4 regions of the Streptomyces sp. NPDC059828 genome follow, and region 3 is predicted to be linked to each of the others. Evidence: riboswitches for the same ligand, from Rfam matches in the RefSeq annotation. Region 3 holds a riboswitch; each other region holds the start of a gene.
What was found. Region 3 has a riboswitch for cyclic di-AMP ahead of ACFV6V_RS10680 (M23 family metallopeptidase). Riboswitches for the same ligand answer to the same signal wherever they lie in the genome.
Positions count from the first base shown of each region.

Region 1 (4,280 bases), on a different contig from region 3:
CCACCGGAAAACCGGGGCACCAAGGCGCAGCAATTCATGCCGGAGGGCACACACCCCGGAAATCGCTTATTGAACCTCTTTTGTATACGGCACCTGTGTTAATCACGCACACTCGCTGTGTTTACGGGATGTTGCGAAACCCTCACCGCCGGGCGCGGCGGCGGAATACGCAGCCGGTGCGCCCTGGCCGTCCGCTCCGCGTGCATCGCGGTGAGCGCCCGCGCCCGCTCCGCGTCCCCGCGCGCCACCGCGTCCACGATCGCCGCATGCTCGGACCAGCACTCCATCGGCTGGACCGGCTGCTCGACCGCGTACATCCACGCGATCTTGTGCCGCAACTGGGTGAGCAAGGTGATGAGCCCGGGGCTGGCGGACGCCTGGGTCAGGGTCTCGTGGAACCAGCCGCCCAGTGACCGCAGATCCTCGCCCTGGCCGCCGCGAGCCCGCTCCCGGCCCAGTCTGACCAGGCCGCGCAGCACCTTCAGATGGGCCTCGGTACGCCGCTGTGCGGCCCGGGCCGCACCGAGTGGCTCCAGCAGCATGCGGGTCTCCAGAAGGTCGGCGGCCTCCTGCCCGGTCGGCTCGGCGACACACGCGCCGGCGTGCCGGCGGGACACCACGAAGCCCTCGGACTCCAGGGTGCGCAGCGCCTCGCGCACAGGGACGCGCGAGACGCCGTAGCGACGGGCCAACTGCTCCTCGGCGAGCCGGCTGCCGGGCTCCAGAACCCCGGACACGATGTCATCGCGGATTGCCGTGCATACCGACCGCGCAGGAATGCGCATACCGAACCTCCGCCTTAATCCGCTGCATCCGCTCAATCCGCGCGAGACCCAGTCGATCAGTCGAGCGACGTCTGTTCGGTGACTCTATGACAATGGGCCGGAATTTCCGATGGCCTGCCCCTGTCCCTGGATATCTTTTGGCCGGAAAATGCCGAAGACTCCGGCCGGTCTCGATGACCGGGCCGGAGCCTTCGTCCTCCGCGCGCCGTGGGACCGCGCGCGGATCGGAGCGTTGTGTGCCGCGTTGCGGGTCGGTCAGACCTTGACGCCGTGGCCGCGCAGATAAGCCACCGGGTCGATGTCCGAGCCGTACTCGGGGCTCGTACGAGCTTCGAAGTGGAGGTGCGGGCCGGTGGTGTTGCCGGTGGAGCCGGACAGTCCGAGCTGCTGGCCCGGTGTGACCCGCTCGCCGACGGAGACGCTGATGGACGAGAGGTGGCCGTACTGGGTGTACGTGCCGTCGTTCATCTTGATCACGACGTTGTTGCCGTACGCGCCACCCCAGCCGGCTTCCACGACGGTGCCGGTGCCGACCGCGACGACCTTGGACCCGGAGGAGGCGTGGAAGTCGATGCCGGTGTGGCTGCCCGAGGACCAGATGGCCCCGCCCGAGTGGTAGTCCGTGCTGACATAGGACCCGGCGACGGGGAGGTTGTACGTCAGCAGGCGCTTGCGCTCGGCCTCACGGGCGGCGCGCTCCTCGGCGTCCCGGGCGGCCTTGACCCGGAGCTCGGCATTGCGCTTCGCGTCGGCTTCGGCCTTGGCCTTGGACGCGGCGAGGTCGGCCTCTTCCTGCTGGATGTCAGCCTGGGCACCGACCTGCTTGGCGAGTGTGTCGCCGGCGATGACCACCTGATTCAGGCCGGTGTCCTCGACGGAGGGGCTCTCCGGCTCGGCGGCGAGGGCGGGTGAGGCGAGGGTTCCGACGACGCCGGTGGTGGCCAGGGCCGCGGCTCCGGCGATGCCCGCACGCTTGCGCGTCAGCCGGCTCGGACCACGATGCTTCCCGGTGGCACGGGTGAACGCCATGAAGTGGCTTGTCCTTTCCTTCCTTCTCGCCTACCGGGTTAGCTGACGGGTTCGGAGCAGGAAGGTCTCCTACGGTCCCCCTCCACGCGGATGCGCGAAGGCGTACCGATTCACCCCACGGGACTTGTGGGTCCCCGGCTCCCCAGGCTTGCGCCCGACGGGGACTCGGCGATAGCTGTCCGTTGCCGCAGGTGCGGCGCATAACAACGGGCGGACAGCGCAGAAGACGCTAAGCCGATCTTCCGCCAATCACCAAACGAACACGGGATTTTGTCGTACATCCCACAGGGCAGACAGGCAGCCTCTCCAACAAAACGGACAAACGGGCAGGTGTAGAGAGCGGCAAACGGGCAAAGAGAAGGGCCCCGTTGGCCATGCGCCAACGGGGCCCTTCCAGGTCCCCACCCTCGGACACCTCCCGGCTCCACGGACCTTCGGCTCACATACCGTCAATCAGCCGGTGACAACAGTCACTTCGCCGATTCCGAGCGCCTTGACCGGCTCCTCGATCTCCGCGGCGTCACCGACGAGGACCGTGACAAGCCTGTCCACCGGGAAGGCACTGACGACCGCGGCGGTCGCCTCGACGGTGCCGGTGGCGGCCAGCCGGGCGTACAGCTGTGCCTGGAAGTCGTCCGGGAGGCCCTGCTCCACCTGGTCGGCCAGGGTGCCCGCGACGGAGGCGGCGGTCTCGTACTTCAGCGGGGCGACACCCACCAGGTTCTGCACAGCCACGTCGCGCTCGGCGTCCGTGAGGCCCTCGGCGGCGAGCGTGCGCAGCACCGTGACGAGATCCTGGAGCGCCGGGCCGGTGTTCGGGGTGTCGACGGAGCCGCTGATGGCGAGCGTGGCCGCCCCGGTGGCACCACCCGGGGCCGCGGGGGCGGCCGAGCGCAGCACCTGGGCGAAGGCCCGCACTCCGTAGGTGTAGCCCTTCTCCTCGCGCAGGACGCGGTCCAGGCGCGAGGTGAGGGTGCCACCCAGGCAGTAGGTGCCGAGGACCTGGGCCGGCCAGACGCTGTCATGGCGGTCCGGCCCGATGCGGCCGATGAGCAGCTGGGTCTGGACCGCGCCCGGACGGTCGACGATCACGACGCGGCCCGTGTCGTCGGCGGTGATCGGCGCCATGACGCGGGGCTCACCCGCGCTGCCGGTCCACGCGCCGATGGTGTCGGCCAGCACCGCGTCCAGGTCGACGTCGGCGAGGTCACCGACGATCACAGCCGTGGCGGTGGCGGGCCGCACATGGGCCTCGTAGAAAGCCCTGACGGCAGCGGAGTCGATGCGTGCCACGGTCTCTTCGCTGCCCTGACGCGGGCGCGACATCCGCGAGGACGCCGGGAAGAGCTGCTTGGCCAGCTCCTTGGCTCCGCGGCGAGCCGGATTCGCCGTCTCGTGCGGGATCTCGTCAAGCCGGTTGCGTACGAGCCGCTCGACCTCACTGTCCGCGAACAGCGGCGCCCGCAGGGCCTCGGCCAGCAGGCCCATGGCCTTCGGCAGCCGGGAGACCGGCACTTCGAGCGAGAGGCGGACGCCGGGGTGGTCGGCGTGTGCGTCGAGGGTCGCGCCGCAGCGCTCCAGCTCGGCGGCGAACTGCTCCGCCGTGTGCTTGTCGGTGCCCTCGGAAAGCGCTCGGGCCATGATCGTGGCGACGCCGTCGAGTCCCTCGGGCTCCGCGTCCAAAGGGGCGTCGAGGAAGATCTCAACGGCCACGACCTGCTGGCCGGGGCGGTGGCAGCGCAGCACCGTCAGCCCGTTGCCGAGTGCGCCGCGCTCGGGCGCGGGGAAGGCCCACGGCCGGGCCTGCCCGGGCTGCGGCTGCGGGTGGAAGTCCATGGTCACGGCAGCCTCGGTCACTGTCCGGCCCCCTCTGCGTCGTCGGCGTCATCGGCGTCGTCGTTGTCCTCTGCCGCGGCGGCAGCGGCTGCGGGCTCGTACACCAGCACCGCGCGGTTGTCCGGCCGCAGCCGGGCCTGAGCGACGGCCCGCACCTCGTCCGCGGTGACGTCCAGGACCCGCGAGACGGCGCTGAACGCCAGCTGGGGGTCGCCGAACAGCACGGCGTACCGGCACAGTTCATCGGCGCGGCCCGCGACGGTGCCGAGCCGGTCCAGCCATTCGCGCTCCAGCTGAGCCTGGGCGCGCTCCATCTCCTCGGACGTCGGCCCGTCGGCGGCGAACCGGGCGAGCTCCTCGTCCACGGCGGCCTCGATCTCGGGAACCTCCACACCACCGGAGGTCTTCACATCCAGCCAGCCCATCGACGGCGCCCCGGCCAGTCGCAGCAGGCCGAAGCCCGCGGCGACCGCCGTGCGGTCGCGGCGCACCAGCCGGTTGTGCAGCCGGGACGACTCCCCGCCGCCGAGGACGGTGAGCGCCAAGTCGGCGGCGTCGCATTCCCGTGTGCCGTCGTGCGGCAGCCGGTAGGCGGCCATCAGGGCGCGGGCGGGAACCTCGTCGACGATC
Region 1 covers NZ_JBHWIW010000003.1:105,350-109,629, reverse strand. Annotated here, with positions in the region: gene ACFV6V_RS02795 (GntR family transcriptional regulator) at 99-785, opposite strand; gene ACFV6V_RS02790 (M23 family metallopeptidase) at 1,041-1,814, opposite strand; cyclic di-AMP (ydaO/yuaA leader) riboswitch at 1,827-1,995, opposite strand; gene ACFV6V_RS02785 (M16 family metallopeptidase) at 2,268-3,671, opposite strand; gene ACFV6V_RS02780 (M16 family metallopeptidase) at 3,668-4,280, opposite strand, start outside.
Region 1: linked by a shared signal. The riboswitch ahead of ACFV6V_RS02790 (M23 family metallopeptidase) and the one ahead of ACFV6V_RS10680 (M23 family metallopeptidase) in region 3 are both predicted to bind cyclic di-AMP.

Region 2 (4,280 bases), on a different contig from region 3:
TGGGTGAGCGCATCGTCTTCCTCGGTACGCCCGTCGACGAGACCTCGGCCGGTGATGTGGTCGCCCAACTCCTGTATCTCGAATACGCCGCTCCCGACCAGGACATCCACCTGTACATCAACTCCCCTGGCGGCCCCGTCAGCGCGATGACCTCGATCTACGACACGATGCAGGTGGTGGGGTGCGATGTGGCCACGACCTGCCTCGGGCAGGCCGCTTCCACCGCCGCCGTGCTCCTCGCCGCCGGCACCCCCGGCAAGCGCATGGCGCTGCCCGGCGCCCGGGTCGTGGTCCAGCAGCCCGCGCTGCCCGAGCCCATGCAGGGCCAGCCATCCGATCTGGACATCCAGGCACGGGAGTTGCTGCGGCTGCACGAGCAGATCGCGAAGCTGCTCGTACGCCATACCGGACAGAGCGAGGAGCGCGTCCGCGGTGCTCTCGACCGCGACACGGTCCTCGACTCCGCGTCCGCGAAGGAGTTCGGTCTGATCGATCACGTCATCAGGAACCGCAAGGCATCGGCCGCTTCGCCCGGAACACGGTGAACGGGCCGTGCTGCCGCCCGAACTCCCGCCGCTGCCCGCACTGACGCGCGCCGAAAGCGAGTTCATCGACCGCTATCTCGAAGTCGTCGACCAATTGGGACGGATCAACCCCGCCCGCGGTACGCACACCTACGGAGCCCTGCGCGCCGCACAGGCTTTGGCCGCCCAGGCGGGCGCCCTCCGGGACGCGCTCACGCTGATGCACACGCGTGGCGAGAGCGAACTGCACGCACCCACGCTGGCCCGCGCCTTGCGGGTGCTCGGCGGGGAGCGGCGTACGGCCAGGATCACTGTCCCCCCGGAGCGCACGAGTTGAGGTCGCCCGCCGCGGCACGCACGCGTACGAGTGGGTGTCAGCCAACCGGACCAGTGGCCTCTTCCGCTTACGTGCCGCGCGAGTTGCGTTCCCTGATGGGCCATCCGGTGGATCGCGGCGCGACGTCGCAGGTACGGCGCTTGCCGCGGCGCCACCCCAACTGGGCCGAATGGGGCCCTCCACCTGAACGGATCAGTGGTGACGAGCTTCACAAAACGTCGTTTCGGGTCGGAAATCCGGCAGTTCGTGCGTCAAGATCGCTGGGACGACAAGCCCCCGCCACCACGGCGGGGCGGTCCGGGCGGACGCCGAGTCCTGCCGCCGCGCCGGATGCCTGAGTCGACATGAGTGCTTTCGGCAGGAGTGGAGGACCCAGGCAGTACGGTCCGGCCGCCCTACCCGGCCGGATCTTGGGGTGAAGCCGCTCACGCGGCCGGGCACCTTCGCCAGCCCGAACCCGACAGGTCATCCTTCACAGGCGGCTGACGAAGGGTTGCGCATGACTGCGCATGCATACAGTCCGTCCCTGTTCACGCGGACGGGTGCCGTCTCCGCTGTCACTCTCGCCGCCGTCGGCGGTTCCCTGCTCGTGCCGGGCGCCACCCCCGAGGCCCATGCCGCCTCCGCGTACGCCGCCAAGGCCCTGAACGTGGCCGCGTCCAAGAAGGGCGCACCCTACCGGTACGGCGCCATCGGTCCCAGCCGGTTCGACTGCTCGGGCCTGGTCCTCTACTCGTACCGGAAGGCGGGCCGGAGCCTGCCGCGCACGGCACAGGCCCAGTACAACCGCACGAGCCATGTCCCGGCGTCCGGCCGCCGAAAGGGTGATCTGGTGTTCTTCCACCACGGCGGGCAGGTCTACCACGTCGGGATCTACGCGGGCGGGGGGAAGATCTGGCACTCCCCCAAGTCCGGCTCGGTGGTGAAGCTGAGCAAGATCTGGTCGAAGGGTGTCCGGTACGGTCGCGTGGGGTGACCGGCTGCGGGACCGCGGATTCAGCAGATCATCCCGACAACAGGACACGAACCGCGCAATGTGGGTTACTCGTACCAAATGAGTAACGAGGAATCCCGTATGGCGCGGGATGAGACCGAGACCGAGCGGGCGGACCGCAATTTCGCCGAGCTCCTGCAAGAGCTGCGGGTCATCCAGACCGGCGTCCAGATCCTGTTCGCCTTTCTGCTGACCCTCGCGTTCACGGCCCGGTTCCCCTCACTCGACTCGTTCCAGCGCGGGACCTACGTGACGACGCTGATGCTGTCCGTGGTGGCCGCGGCGCTGTTCACCGCACCTGCCGCGGTGCATCGGGGGCTGTTCCGCAAAGGCGCCAAGAAGGAGATCGTCTCGGTCTCCTCCCGCCTGGCGGGGACGGGGCTCGCCGTCCTCGCCCTGGCGCTGACTTCGGCGGTGCTGCTCGTGGTCGACGTGGTGCACGGTACGCCCGAGGGGATCGTCGCCGCCGCTGTCACGCTTTTCGTCTGCACCATGCTGTGGGGAGCCCTGCCCCTGGGCATGGCGCGGAGGTTCGACCGGCGGGGCCGACAGACGGACCGGGCCGGCCGGGGACCGAACGCGCACTCGGACCCCGGTTCGGACTCGGGTCCCCGCCGGTCCTGAAAGCTCAGCGGCCCGGCGCGGTGCGCAGGATGGTGGTGATCGCCTCGTCGAGCTGCCGGTCCGTGAGGTCGGCGCGTGCGGTCAGCCTGATCCGTGAGATGCCGTCGGGCACGGACGGCGGCCGGAAGCAGCCGACGGCCAGCCCTGCGGCACGGCAGTCGGCGGCCCAGCGTACGGCCGACTCGGGCGAGGGCGCCCGTACGGAGACGACCGCGGCGTCCGGGCGGGCGGCCGTCAGCCCGGCGTCCGTGAGGCGTTCGTGGAGCGTCGCCGCCACCGCGCGAGCACGATCCGCCAATTCCGGCTCACGCCCGATCAGACGCAGACTCGCCAGTGCCGCGCCCACCGCTGCCGGGGCGAGGCCGGTGTCGAAGATGAACGTCCGCGCGGCGTTGACCAGATGGGCGATGACCCGCGCGGGGCCGAGCACCGCGCCACCCTGACTGCCCAGGGACTTGGAGAGAGTCATGGTCGCGACGGCATCGGCCGCGCCCGCGAGCCCGGCCGCGTGTAGCGCGCCCCGGCCCCCGTCGCCCAGCACCCCGAGCCCGTGCGCGTCGTCGACGACCAGCGCGGCGCCATGCGCACGGCAGGCTGCGGCGAGCGCGGCGAGCGGCGCCGCGTCGCCGTCCACCGAGAAGACCGAGTCGGTGACGACGAGCGCCCGCCGCCCTGGGTGCGCGTCGAGGGTCTTGCGTACGGACTCCGGGTCGGCGTGCGGGACGACGGCCGTCTCGGCCCGGGCCAGCCGGCATCCGTCGACGATGGAGGCGTGGTTGCCCGCGTCCGAGACGATGAGGGAGCCGTGCGCGCTGAGCGCGGTGAGGGCCGCGAGGTTGGCCGCGTAACCGGAGGAGAACACCAGCGCCGCCTCGAAGCCGCAGAACCGGGCCAGCTCCGCTTCGAGTTCGGCGTGCAGGGCGGTGCTCCCGGTGACCAGGCGCGACCCGGTGGCTCCCGCGCCCCAGCGGTGGGCCGCTTCGCCTGCCGCCGCGGTGACCTCCGGCCTGCGGGTGAGCCCCAGATAGTCGTTGCTCGCCAGATCGAGCAGGACGTCGTCGGCGGCGCGCGGACGCAGCGCGCGGACCAGACCGGCGTCCGCGCGCAACCGCGCCGCTTCGTCGATCCACTCGAACGGATCCTTGAGCATGGCCTGAGGCATGGCAGTGCGGTCCTTTTGTAGGCAGCGAACAGACCCTAGCGTCGTGCCGCAAAGGTCAGAGTGTGGCCATGCACACACATCAATCCGCGTGTGTTGTCCAGTTCCTCCTTGGCCGAGAGGTGTCCGGTAGGCGAGGATCTCCGCCATGGACCTCCTGAACACGCTGGTGGACAAGGGCCTGCGGCGTGAGCTGCCGACCCGCGAAGAAGCCCTCGCCGTACTGGCGACTTCCGACGACGATCTGCTCGATGTGGTGGCCGCGGCCGGCAAGGTGCGCCGCCAGTGGTTCGGACGGCGGGTGAAGCTGAACTATCTGGTGAACCTGAAGTCCGGTCTGTGCCCCGAGGACTGCTCGTACTGCTCGCAGCGCCTCGGTTCCAAGGCGGACATCCTCAAGTACACCTGGCTGAAGCCCGATGAGGCGTCGAAGGCCGCCGCCGCGGGTGTCGCCGGCGGTGCGAAGCGGGTGTGCCTGGTGGCGAGTGGCCGGGGGCCGACCGACCGCGATGTCGACCGGGTCTCGAAGACGATCGAGGCGATCAAGGCGGAGAACGAGGGCGTCGAGGTGTGCGCCTGTCTGGGGTTGTTGTCCGACGGACAGGCGGAGCAACTGCGCGAAGCGGGCGCGGACGCGTACAA
Region 2 covers NZ_JBHWIW010000048.1:20,567-24,846, forward strand. Annotated here, with positions in the region: gene ACFV6V_RS25085 (ATP-dependent Clp protease proteolytic subunit) at 1-545, shown strand, start outside; gene ACFV6V_RS25090 (hypothetical protein) at 553-861, shown strand; cyclic di-AMP (ydaO/yuaA leader) riboswitch at 1,176-1,357, shown strand; gene ACFV6V_RS25095 (C40 family peptidase) at 1,361-1,837, shown strand; gene ACFV6V_RS25100 (DUF6328 family protein) at 1,937-2,479, shown strand; gene ACFV6V_RS25105 (8-amino-7-oxononanoate synthase) at 2,484-3,629, opposite strand; gene bioB (biotin synthase BioB) at 3,787-4,280, shown strand, end outside.
Region 2: linked by a shared signal. The riboswitch ahead of ACFV6V_RS25095 (C40 family peptidase) and the one ahead of ACFV6V_RS10680 (M23 family metallopeptidase) in region 3 are both predicted to bind cyclic di-AMP.

Region 3 (4,280 bases):
GCGGAATCTCCTCTTCGCCTTCGCCTGGGGAGCCTGCGCCGCCGCGCTCATCGCGATCATCGCCAATTCCTTCGCGACCCAGTGGATAGCGACCGCCACGGCCGATCCGACATCGGCGGACACGATCGGCGCCACGATCATCGCGCCCGTCGTGGAGGAAACCGCCAAGGCAGCATCCGTGCTGCTCATCTTCCTGTTCCGCAGAAAGGACTTCACGGGAGTCGTCGACGGGGTCGTCGTGGCCGGGTTCACCGCGACCGGCTTCGCCTTCACCGAGAACGTCCTCTATCTCGGCAACGCCTTCCTGGAGGACCAGGAATTCGGCCGCTCGGGCTTCTCGTCCGGCACAGCGGCGACGTTCGTCGTACGGATCGTGATGTCGCCGTTCGCCCATCCGCTCTTCACCGTGCTGACCGGTATCGGCTTCGGTGCGGCCGCGCTCACGGCCCGGCGCCGGAAGCTGCACAGGGCCGGGCTACCGCTGCTGGGCCTGACCCTGGCGATCGGCATGCACGCGCTGTGGAACGGCTCGGCGGTGTTCGGCCCCTGGGGCTTCTACCTCGTGTACGGAGCCGTCATGGTGCCGGCCTTCGCACTGCTCACCTGGCTCGCGGTCTGGAGCAGGCAGCGCGAGCTGCGCACGATCGCGTCCCAGCTCCCCGCGTACGCGGCGGCGGGCTGGCTCTCCCCCGTCGAGCCGCTCGCCCTGTCCTCGATGCGGGCGCGCACGCTGGCCCGCGACACGGCGGCGCGCATCCACGGGAGCGCTGCGGCCCGTGCCGTTTCCGAGTACGAGACGTTCGCGACCTCGCTGGCCTTTCTGCGGTACCAGGCGCACCGGGGCACGGCAGGGCCGGACTTCATCGCGCGCGAGCAGGAGCTGCTGCATCACCTCTGGCAGCGCAAGCATGTCGCGACACCGGCCCTGACCTATGCGGCGAGGGCGACGGGGCGCGCCCGGATACCTCCGCCGCACCGGGACTACGAGGACTACAACCCCTACCGGCACTAGGCCGTGTCCGGGCGGACAGCCCTTGGCGACTCGGGGTCAGACGGTCAGGCCCTTGTCCCGCAGCCAGGCGGCCGGATCCACACCTTCGCCGGACGGGGTGTGCACCTCCAGGTGCAGATGCGGCCCGGTGACATTGCCGGTCGCACCGACGCGTCCGATGGTGTCGCCGGTGCCGACCTCCTGGCCCGCGCCGACGGTCATCGACGACAGATGGCAGTACCAGACCTCGGAGCCGTCCTCGAGCTCCAGCACCACGCGGTAGCCGTACGCGCCCGACCAGCCCGCGGACTTGACGGTCCCTCCGTGCACGGCCTTGGCCGGGGTGCCGGTGGGGGCCGCGAAGTCGAGACCGGTGTGGTGGCCGGACGACCACATGGAGCCGGCCTCGCCGAAGGTGGAGGTGAGGGTGTACGAGGACGTGGGCAGCGAGTAGCTCGCGGCGAGCTTGGCGAGCCGGGCGGCCTCAGCGGCCTCCTCCGCCTCGCGCTGGACCTCGGCGGCCTTGGCCTCCGCCTCCGACTGCTGCTTCTTCGCCTCGGCCGCGGCGTTCTCCGCGGCGGTCTTCTCGGCAGCCGCTCGCGTCTCCGCCTCGACCTTGGCCTGCTGCTGCTCGGCCTGCTGGAGGATCCGGGCGCGCAGCGCCTCGCCCGCGGTGCCCTGCTGGGTGCCGACCGGCTCTGCGGTGTCGGTGGTGGTGGCGAGGGACATGGCGGTGAGCGGTGCGCCTGCCGCGCTGTCCGTGCCCTGTTCGTCGGAGCCGTCGTCCGAAATCAGGGAGCCCACGCCGGGCAGGGACTCGGCATCCGGGAGGTTGTCCGTGATGGTGTCGGGCAGCGAGATGGAGACGGCCGGCTTGTCCTGCGCGGTGGCGATGCCGCCCGCGCCGACGGCTGCGATCACGCCGACACCGAGAACGGTGGAGCTCCGGGCGAGGCCGCCCCGCTGCTTGACGACACGGTGCCTGCCGCGAACCGGACGGACGGACTCCTCCGTCGGGTTCCACTCCTCCGCCCCGTCGGAAGCGATCCATTCGGCGGACGGGGCCCACTCGGTGGTGGGAATCCCCTGGAGGGCAGGCTCGTTGGACGCCACGGAGGCGTGCTCCTTTCCTTCCTTCTCGCCTACCGGGTTAGCTGACGGGTTCGGAGCAGGAAGGTCTCCTACGGGCACACGAAGTGTCCGATTCACCCCAAGTGGTGGTTCCCCGGTTCCCTTGCGGGATTCGGCGCGTGCGCACGGTGCCGTCTCTTGCGACGACTGGGACAACCGCGCTGCGTTATCGAACGTTAATAGACGCCGAGGCTCTATTCCAAGCCGTTCCACTTGATCATTAACGATTTTCGGCCTGGACCAACCGCCCATTAGCTGGGTGAATCGGGCGAGTTGACCGCCTCTCACGCCACATTGTTCACCGTTGAATATCTGACGACTCATCATGCGGTGCAGGCCGAGGAAGCCTCAGGGCCTCAGGACACCACCGGCATCGTCCTGCGCCGCACCGGCTGCCGCACACCCGGCCTGCCGACCGCCAGCAGTGCCATGTCGTCCGTGAGCCCGCCACCCGTGTGTCGACGTACATCGGCGACGACCGCGTCCAGCAGGTCCTCGGGCCCGGGAAAGAGACGGCCCCCGAGCCGCGCCCGCGGATCGTAGAAGGTCCCGTGGTGATCGCGGGCCTCGGACAGTCCGTCCGTATAGAGGAGCAGCGTCGCCCCAGGCGGAAACGGGGCCTCGTCCGCACGGTCGGGCCAGTGGGCAAGATCCCCCATACCCAGCGGCAGCGCGTCCTGACTCGGCTCCAGCATGTCGAGCACGCCGTCCGCGTACAGCACGATGGGCGGCGGATGGCCCCGGTTGACGATCCGGACGCAACTACCGTCGTGCGGGATCTCCGCCAGGACCGCCGTGGTGAAGCCCTCGACCTCGTCGAGTCCGTGCGCCCGCGAGTGCTCCCGGGCCAGCGCCCGTTCCAGACGCTGCGCGATCCTCTCCAGCGAGGACTCCTCATCCGCCACCTCACGGAACGCCCCGAGCAGCACCGCCACCGTCGCGACCGCGTCCAGACCCTTGCCCCGGACGTCCCCGACCACCAGACGGACACCGAACGCGGTGTCCTGGACTGCGTACAGATCCCCGCCGATGAACGCGTCCGCCTGCGCCGCCTCGTACCGCGCGGCCACTTGCAGCCCCCCGATCCGTTCGGCGGGCTCGGGCAGCACAGCGAGCTGGGCCGCCTCGGCGATGACTCGGGCGGAGGCGAGCCGCTCACCGCTGCGGCGGAGTACCCGGTTGATGTAGAGGGCGACGATCGACACCGTGAGCACGGTCAGGACCTCGGTGGCCGGCGGCACCTGGCCCACCGTGCCGTTGTAGATGTTCAGCCCGAGCACGGTCAGCACACTGGCGACCATGGCGATCACGGTGCCGCGCCAGGTGTAGAAGGGGGCGGCGAGCAGCGGAGCGGCGGCGAAGAGCGGCGAGGCGCGGTAGGTCTCCGGGGTGAACAGGTCGAAGACCACACCGGCCATGATCATCAGCCAGGGCAGCAGCAGCACGAGAACACGGCCGCCGGTGTTGCGCCGGAAGCCTTCGTCGTCGCCGTACTGTGCCAAGACTGCTCTCCTGCCCGCTCCGCCCACGGCCGCGGACGGAGCCGCGTCCCACCAGGCTGGCCGCAGGCGCGCCCGGAGGCGAGTCGCCGTCGGCCAACCGGACTACGGCGCGGGGGAAGGGCGTGGTCACCGGGTGATGGTCACCAGGGGGCCCTCCTGGTGACCGTACCGCAGGGGCGGTACCTACGCGGGTCGGCTGAGCGGTCTCAGTCGTCGCTGAGATGGCGCTCCGCGTACACCTTCATCGCGTCACGCACGAACTCCGCCGTGCCCTCCGCGTGGCGGTCGTAGTTCTTCGCGAAGCGCGGATCGGCGACGTACATCTCGCCGAGCCCGATGACGTACGACTTCGTCGGGGTGACCGTCACCGACAGCCACTCGACGTGGCGCCTCGCGATCGCCTGCGCCTCCTCGCCGTCCACGGCGAGCCCACGCTCGCGGGCCCGCGCGAAGTCACGGGCGATCGCGACCTGACGGCCCTGGAAGTCCTTCTTCTCCTGGTCGCTCAGTGAGCGCCACCAACCGTCCCCCTTCTCATAGGCGTCCCGGCCCCAGCGCTCGGTCACCTCCTGCTCGTACTGGGTGTGATCGAAGCCGTCGAAGACTTCTTCGGCCATGAGTGCTTCTCCCTTCTCCGTGCGGTCGAGAGTGGTCCG
Region 3 covers NZ_JBHWIW010000012.1:110,902-115,181, reverse strand. Annotated here, with positions in the region: gene ACFV6V_RS10685 (PrsW family intramembrane metalloprotease) at 1-1,012, shown strand, start outside; gene ACFV6V_RS10680 (M23 family metallopeptidase) at 1,049-2,104, opposite strand; cyclic di-AMP (ydaO/yuaA leader) riboswitch at 2,116-2,250, opposite strand; gene ACFV6V_RS10675 (PP2C family protein-serine/threonine phosphatase) at 2,479-3,624, opposite strand; gene ACFV6V_RS10670 (MerR family transcriptional regulator) at 3,831-4,280, opposite strand, start outside.

Region 4 (4,280 bases), on a different contig from region 3:
GAGGCGGTCGTCGTCCCAGGCACGGCGGTCCTGGACGGACCTGAGCGACCAGAGGTCCAGTACGGGGCAGCCGTGGCGGTCGGCGATGGCCCGTACGTGGGCGGTGTACGTAGCGATCTTGCCACGCAGATGGCGGAGCACCGGCACGCCCCGGGTGTCGAATCCGGTGGTCACCATGACGGTGCCGACGGATGCGCGGAGGTCGGCCACGGCGCGTTCGAAGCGCTCGGCGACGTCGTCGGGGTCGGTGCCGGGCCGGATGATGTCATTGCCCCCCGCGCAGAACGTCACCAGGTCGGGGGCGAGTTCCTTCGCCCGGGGGACCTGCTCCTCCACGATCTGGTCGAGAAGCCTGCCGCGTACGGCGAGGTTGGCGTAGCGGAAGGTGTGCTCCGGTACACGGTCGTCGAGCAGCACCGCGAGGCGGTCTGCCCAGCCGACGAACTGCTCGTCGGGCCCCGGATCCCCCACGCCCTCGGTGAAGCTGTCACCGATCGCCGCGTACGACCCGAATAGTGTGTCTGTTGTTGATCTCGAATCGTCTGCCACGTCACGACATCTTTCACCGCGCGAAGTGACCTACGCCACCGTAGGAGGGGTTGACGGGGCGTGACATAGACCACCGAGCCGGTTTTCGGCGGACGGGAATACCGGCGGCACACAGACGTCCGCCACTCCCCGCGTCAGGTGGGGAGCGGCGGACGTCACTGACGTTACGTCAGCTCGAGGGGGTGGTTCAGAGGCGCACACCGTGCTGGCGGAGGTAGGCCAGCGGGTCGATGTCCGAGCCGTAGTTCGGCGTGGTGCGGATCTCGAAGTGGAGGTGCGGACCGGTGGAGTTGCCGGTGGAGCCGGAGAGGCCGATCTGCTGTCCGCCGCTCACGCTCTGCCCGGCCGAGACGGAGAGGGAGGAGAGGTGGGCGTACTGGGAGTAGGTGCCGTCGCCGTGCCGGATGACGACCTGGTTGCCGTAAGCGCCGGCCCATCCGGCCGAGGCGACGGTGCCGGGGCCGACGGACTTGACCGAGGTACCGACGGAGGCGATGAAGTCGAGACCGGTGTGGTAGCCGCTGGACCACATGGCACCCGGGGTGCGGTAGGCGGTGCTGATGCCTCCGGCGACCGGAGCAGAGTAGAAGGACTCCTTGCTCTTAGCGGACGGAGCCTCGGCAGCCGCGGGGGCGGCGGCCTCGACCTTGGCCTTGGCCTCGACCTTGACCTTGGCCTTGACCCCGGGGGCAGCCGGGGCGGCCTTGGGGGCATCGGCGGTACGGTCGGCAGACCGCGAGGCGCGCTCGTCCTTCGCCGGCGCCTGGGCCGGGCGCTCGGTCGGTGCCGCGGTCTTCGCCGCGGTGCCGAGGGCGAGCTTCAGACCCGGGTGGATCAGCGAGGGGTTCTCGCCGACGACCTCGCGGTTCTCGGCGTACAGCTTCTTCCAGCCGCCGCGGACATGCTGCTCTTCGGCGATCTTGGACAGGTAGTCGCCGGACACGACCGTGTAGGTCCTGGGCGGCTTCGGAGCGGCCACCGACTGCGGGGCGGCGGCCTGTCGGGCGACTGCGGCGGTGTGCTCGGCGGTGGCCGCGGGAGCGGAGTTCCCCGTGGCGTGCGCCGCGCCTGCGGCGCCGATGAGCGGGAGTGCGATGGCGGCGCCACCGGTTCCCGCGGCGACGAATCCGCGAGCGAGCGGGCTGGTCTTGGGTCGGCGGTGCTTACCCCGTCCGGGCATGGCGAATTCCTCTCCGGCGCCTGCGAGGTGAGCTGTCGGGTTCGGGCTGGAGCTGCCCGGCCGTGCGATGGCACGACTTCACCCCTAGCCGTCCGGAACCCCGGGACGGCGACTTACCTGGGTCCCCCGCTCCTGCCACGCGTGAGTGTGTGCGGAATTCCGGACGGCGGCAGGATTCGGCGGTCCGACCGGATTGCGGCGACCGTAGGCGAGTCGGGCGAGCGGTACAAGCAGTCCTAATCGGTCGGCATTCACCCGTGCGATATCAACGGGGATTTTCCGGTCACCCTGCGTGGATTACGGATCTTTGATTGCCTTATACACAAAGGGGTTTGATGGGGAGACACGGCAACGGACCGTCACGAATATGATCCCGCTCACGACGGGAATCCCATCTCGTTCCTAACTGGTTCACTCTTCCCTAATTCATCAAATCGGACAGAACCGGCATTAACCCCAGATAGGCTCACTCCAGGCGGGGTGATTTCCCGAGGAACCCATGTCGTATGGTCAGGTGCACGCCGTCGTCGACGCGCGACGCCAACCGCAGACACGGAGGAGCCCCCGTGACGCAGCAGCTGCCCCAGGTCCCTTCGACCGAGCCCGAGCTCTCGGGCGTGCGCAACTTCCGGGACGTGGGCGGTCTGCCGACCGTGGACGGGCGCCGGGTGCGGCACGGCAGACTGTTCCGCAGCGGGCACCTCGCCCACGCCACCGCCGACGACGCCGTGTTCCTCGCGTCCCTCGAGCTCCACACCATCTTCGACTTCCGCAACGCCGCCGACCACAAGCTCGAGGGGGCCGACGTCGAGCTGCCCGGCGTGCGGAACGTGAACATCCCGCTCAGCGACCCCGCCGACGGCGCCGAGTTCTGGATGATGGTGCGCGACGGCAATCTCGAACAGCTGCGCTCGATCCTCGCCGACGGCAAGGCGGCCGGCCGGATGTCCGACTCGTACCGGAAGATGATCAAGGAGCGGACCGAGGAGCACAGCCGCGTGCTGCACTCCCTCGCCGAGGACAGCGTCCCCGCCCTGATGCACTGCGCCGCGGGCAAGGACCGCGCGGGCCTGTCGATCGCGATCTCCCTGCTCGCGGTGGGCGTCGAGCGGGACGCCATCGAGGCCGACTACTTGAAGTCGAACGATCCGCACCGCCGCTACAAGGTGCGCCGCAGCGACACCTCCTCCGCCGGGATGTCCCCCGAGGTCATGGACCTGCTCAACCCGCTCTTCGACGCCCGCGCGGAGTATCTGGCGGCTGCCTTCGAGGCCATCGAGGAGACCTGGGGCGGCCCCGAGCGCTATCTCTCCGCGGGCCTCGGCATCACGCCCGAGACCCGGGAGCGGCTGCGCGACCGCCTGCTGGACGGCACGGTCTGATACCTCCGCGCGCCCCCGGCCTCACTGCCCGCCGACCGTGAACAGCAGGTAGAGGAACGCCGCGAACAGGTGGCCCGCGACCAGATAGGCGAACAGCCGGACGGCCAGGCCGAGCGGGAACTTCTGGTCGTTCGACGAGGACTTCTCAGGTGCACCGGGCATGCGGATCTCCTCAGGTGTGCGGTCGCGCGTGCGGATCGGGGCTCTGGAGCAGGGTGTGGACGAACAGCAGCTCGACCCCGCCTGGTGTGGCGGAGGCGATTCGGTGCGGGGTGAGCGAGTCGAAGTGCGCGCTGTCCCCCGGGGTGAGCTCATGGACGCTGTCCCCGAGGCCCAGCCGAAGCCTGCCGTCCAGGACGTAGAGCCACTCCTCACCCGGATGGACCCGCACCAGATCGCCCTGGGCCCCATAGGGCACCCGCACCCGCAAGGCCTGCATGGCGCGGCCCCAGCCGCCGGTCTGCCGGTAGCTCCAGCCGTCGGCCTCAGCGGGTCCCATCCCGCCACCGCGGATGACGGAGTCGCGTTCCGGTGGGTGCTCACCGAGCAGCTCGGCGACGGTCGTACCGTAGATCCTCGCGAGGGCGAGCAGCATCGGCAGCGAGGGCTGCCGATGGCCGGTCTCCAGCCGGGAGAGATGCGCCGGTGACAGGCCCGCCCGCTGGGCGGCGGCCTCCAGGGTGAGGCCTCGGCGGCGGCGCAAGTCGCGCAGCCGCGGGGCCACATCGGGCAGCTCGTCCACCGGCTGCCCCGGAGGCTCTGAGGCGGAAGGACTCATGCGTCCATTGCGCCAGGATCTTCCCTCTGAGGCAAATTTCTTGCCTCAGAGGCAAAACGGCCCAGGAGCCGCTAACGCTGGGCCACAGCCTGCTTCACCAGCGTCTTGCCGAAGTCCCACATCAGCCCGCCGCCACCGTGTGCCTCGTCCATCACGGCGGTGAACGCCGCAATGAACCGGTCGACCTCCGCCTCTCCGATGACCAGCGGTGGAATCAGCTTGATCACTTCCATGTGGTCCCCGGAGACCTGGGTGAGGATCCGGTGCTTCTGGAGCAGCGGCACCACCACCATCTGCGCGAAGAGGCCTTTACGCGCGGCTTGCAGCATGGTCCACCGGCCACGCAGTCTCAGCGAGGACGGCCTGCCGAACTCGATGCCGATCATCAGGC
Region 4 covers NZ_JBHWIW010000014.1:83,808-88,087, forward strand. Annotated here, with positions in the region: gene ACFV6V_RS11625 (SGNH/GDSL hydrolase family protein) at 1-549, opposite strand, end outside; gene ACFV6V_RS11630 (peptidoglycan DD-metalloendopeptidase family protein) at 737-1,729, opposite strand; cyclic di-AMP (ydaO/yuaA leader) riboswitch at 1,734-1,887, opposite strand; gene ACFV6V_RS11635 (tyrosine-protein phosphatase) at 2,296-3,111, shown strand; gene ACFV6V_RS11640 (DUF6126 family protein) at 3,133-3,273, opposite strand; gene ACFV6V_RS11645 (XRE family transcriptional regulator) at 3,284-3,889, opposite strand; gene ACFV6V_RS11650 (aspartate aminotransferase family protein) at 3,961-4,280, opposite strand, start outside.
Region 4: linked by a shared signal. The riboswitch ahead of ACFV6V_RS11630 (peptidoglycan DD-metalloendopeptidase family protein) and the one ahead of ACFV6V_RS10680 (M23 family metallopeptidase) in region 3 are both predicted to bind cyclic di-AMP.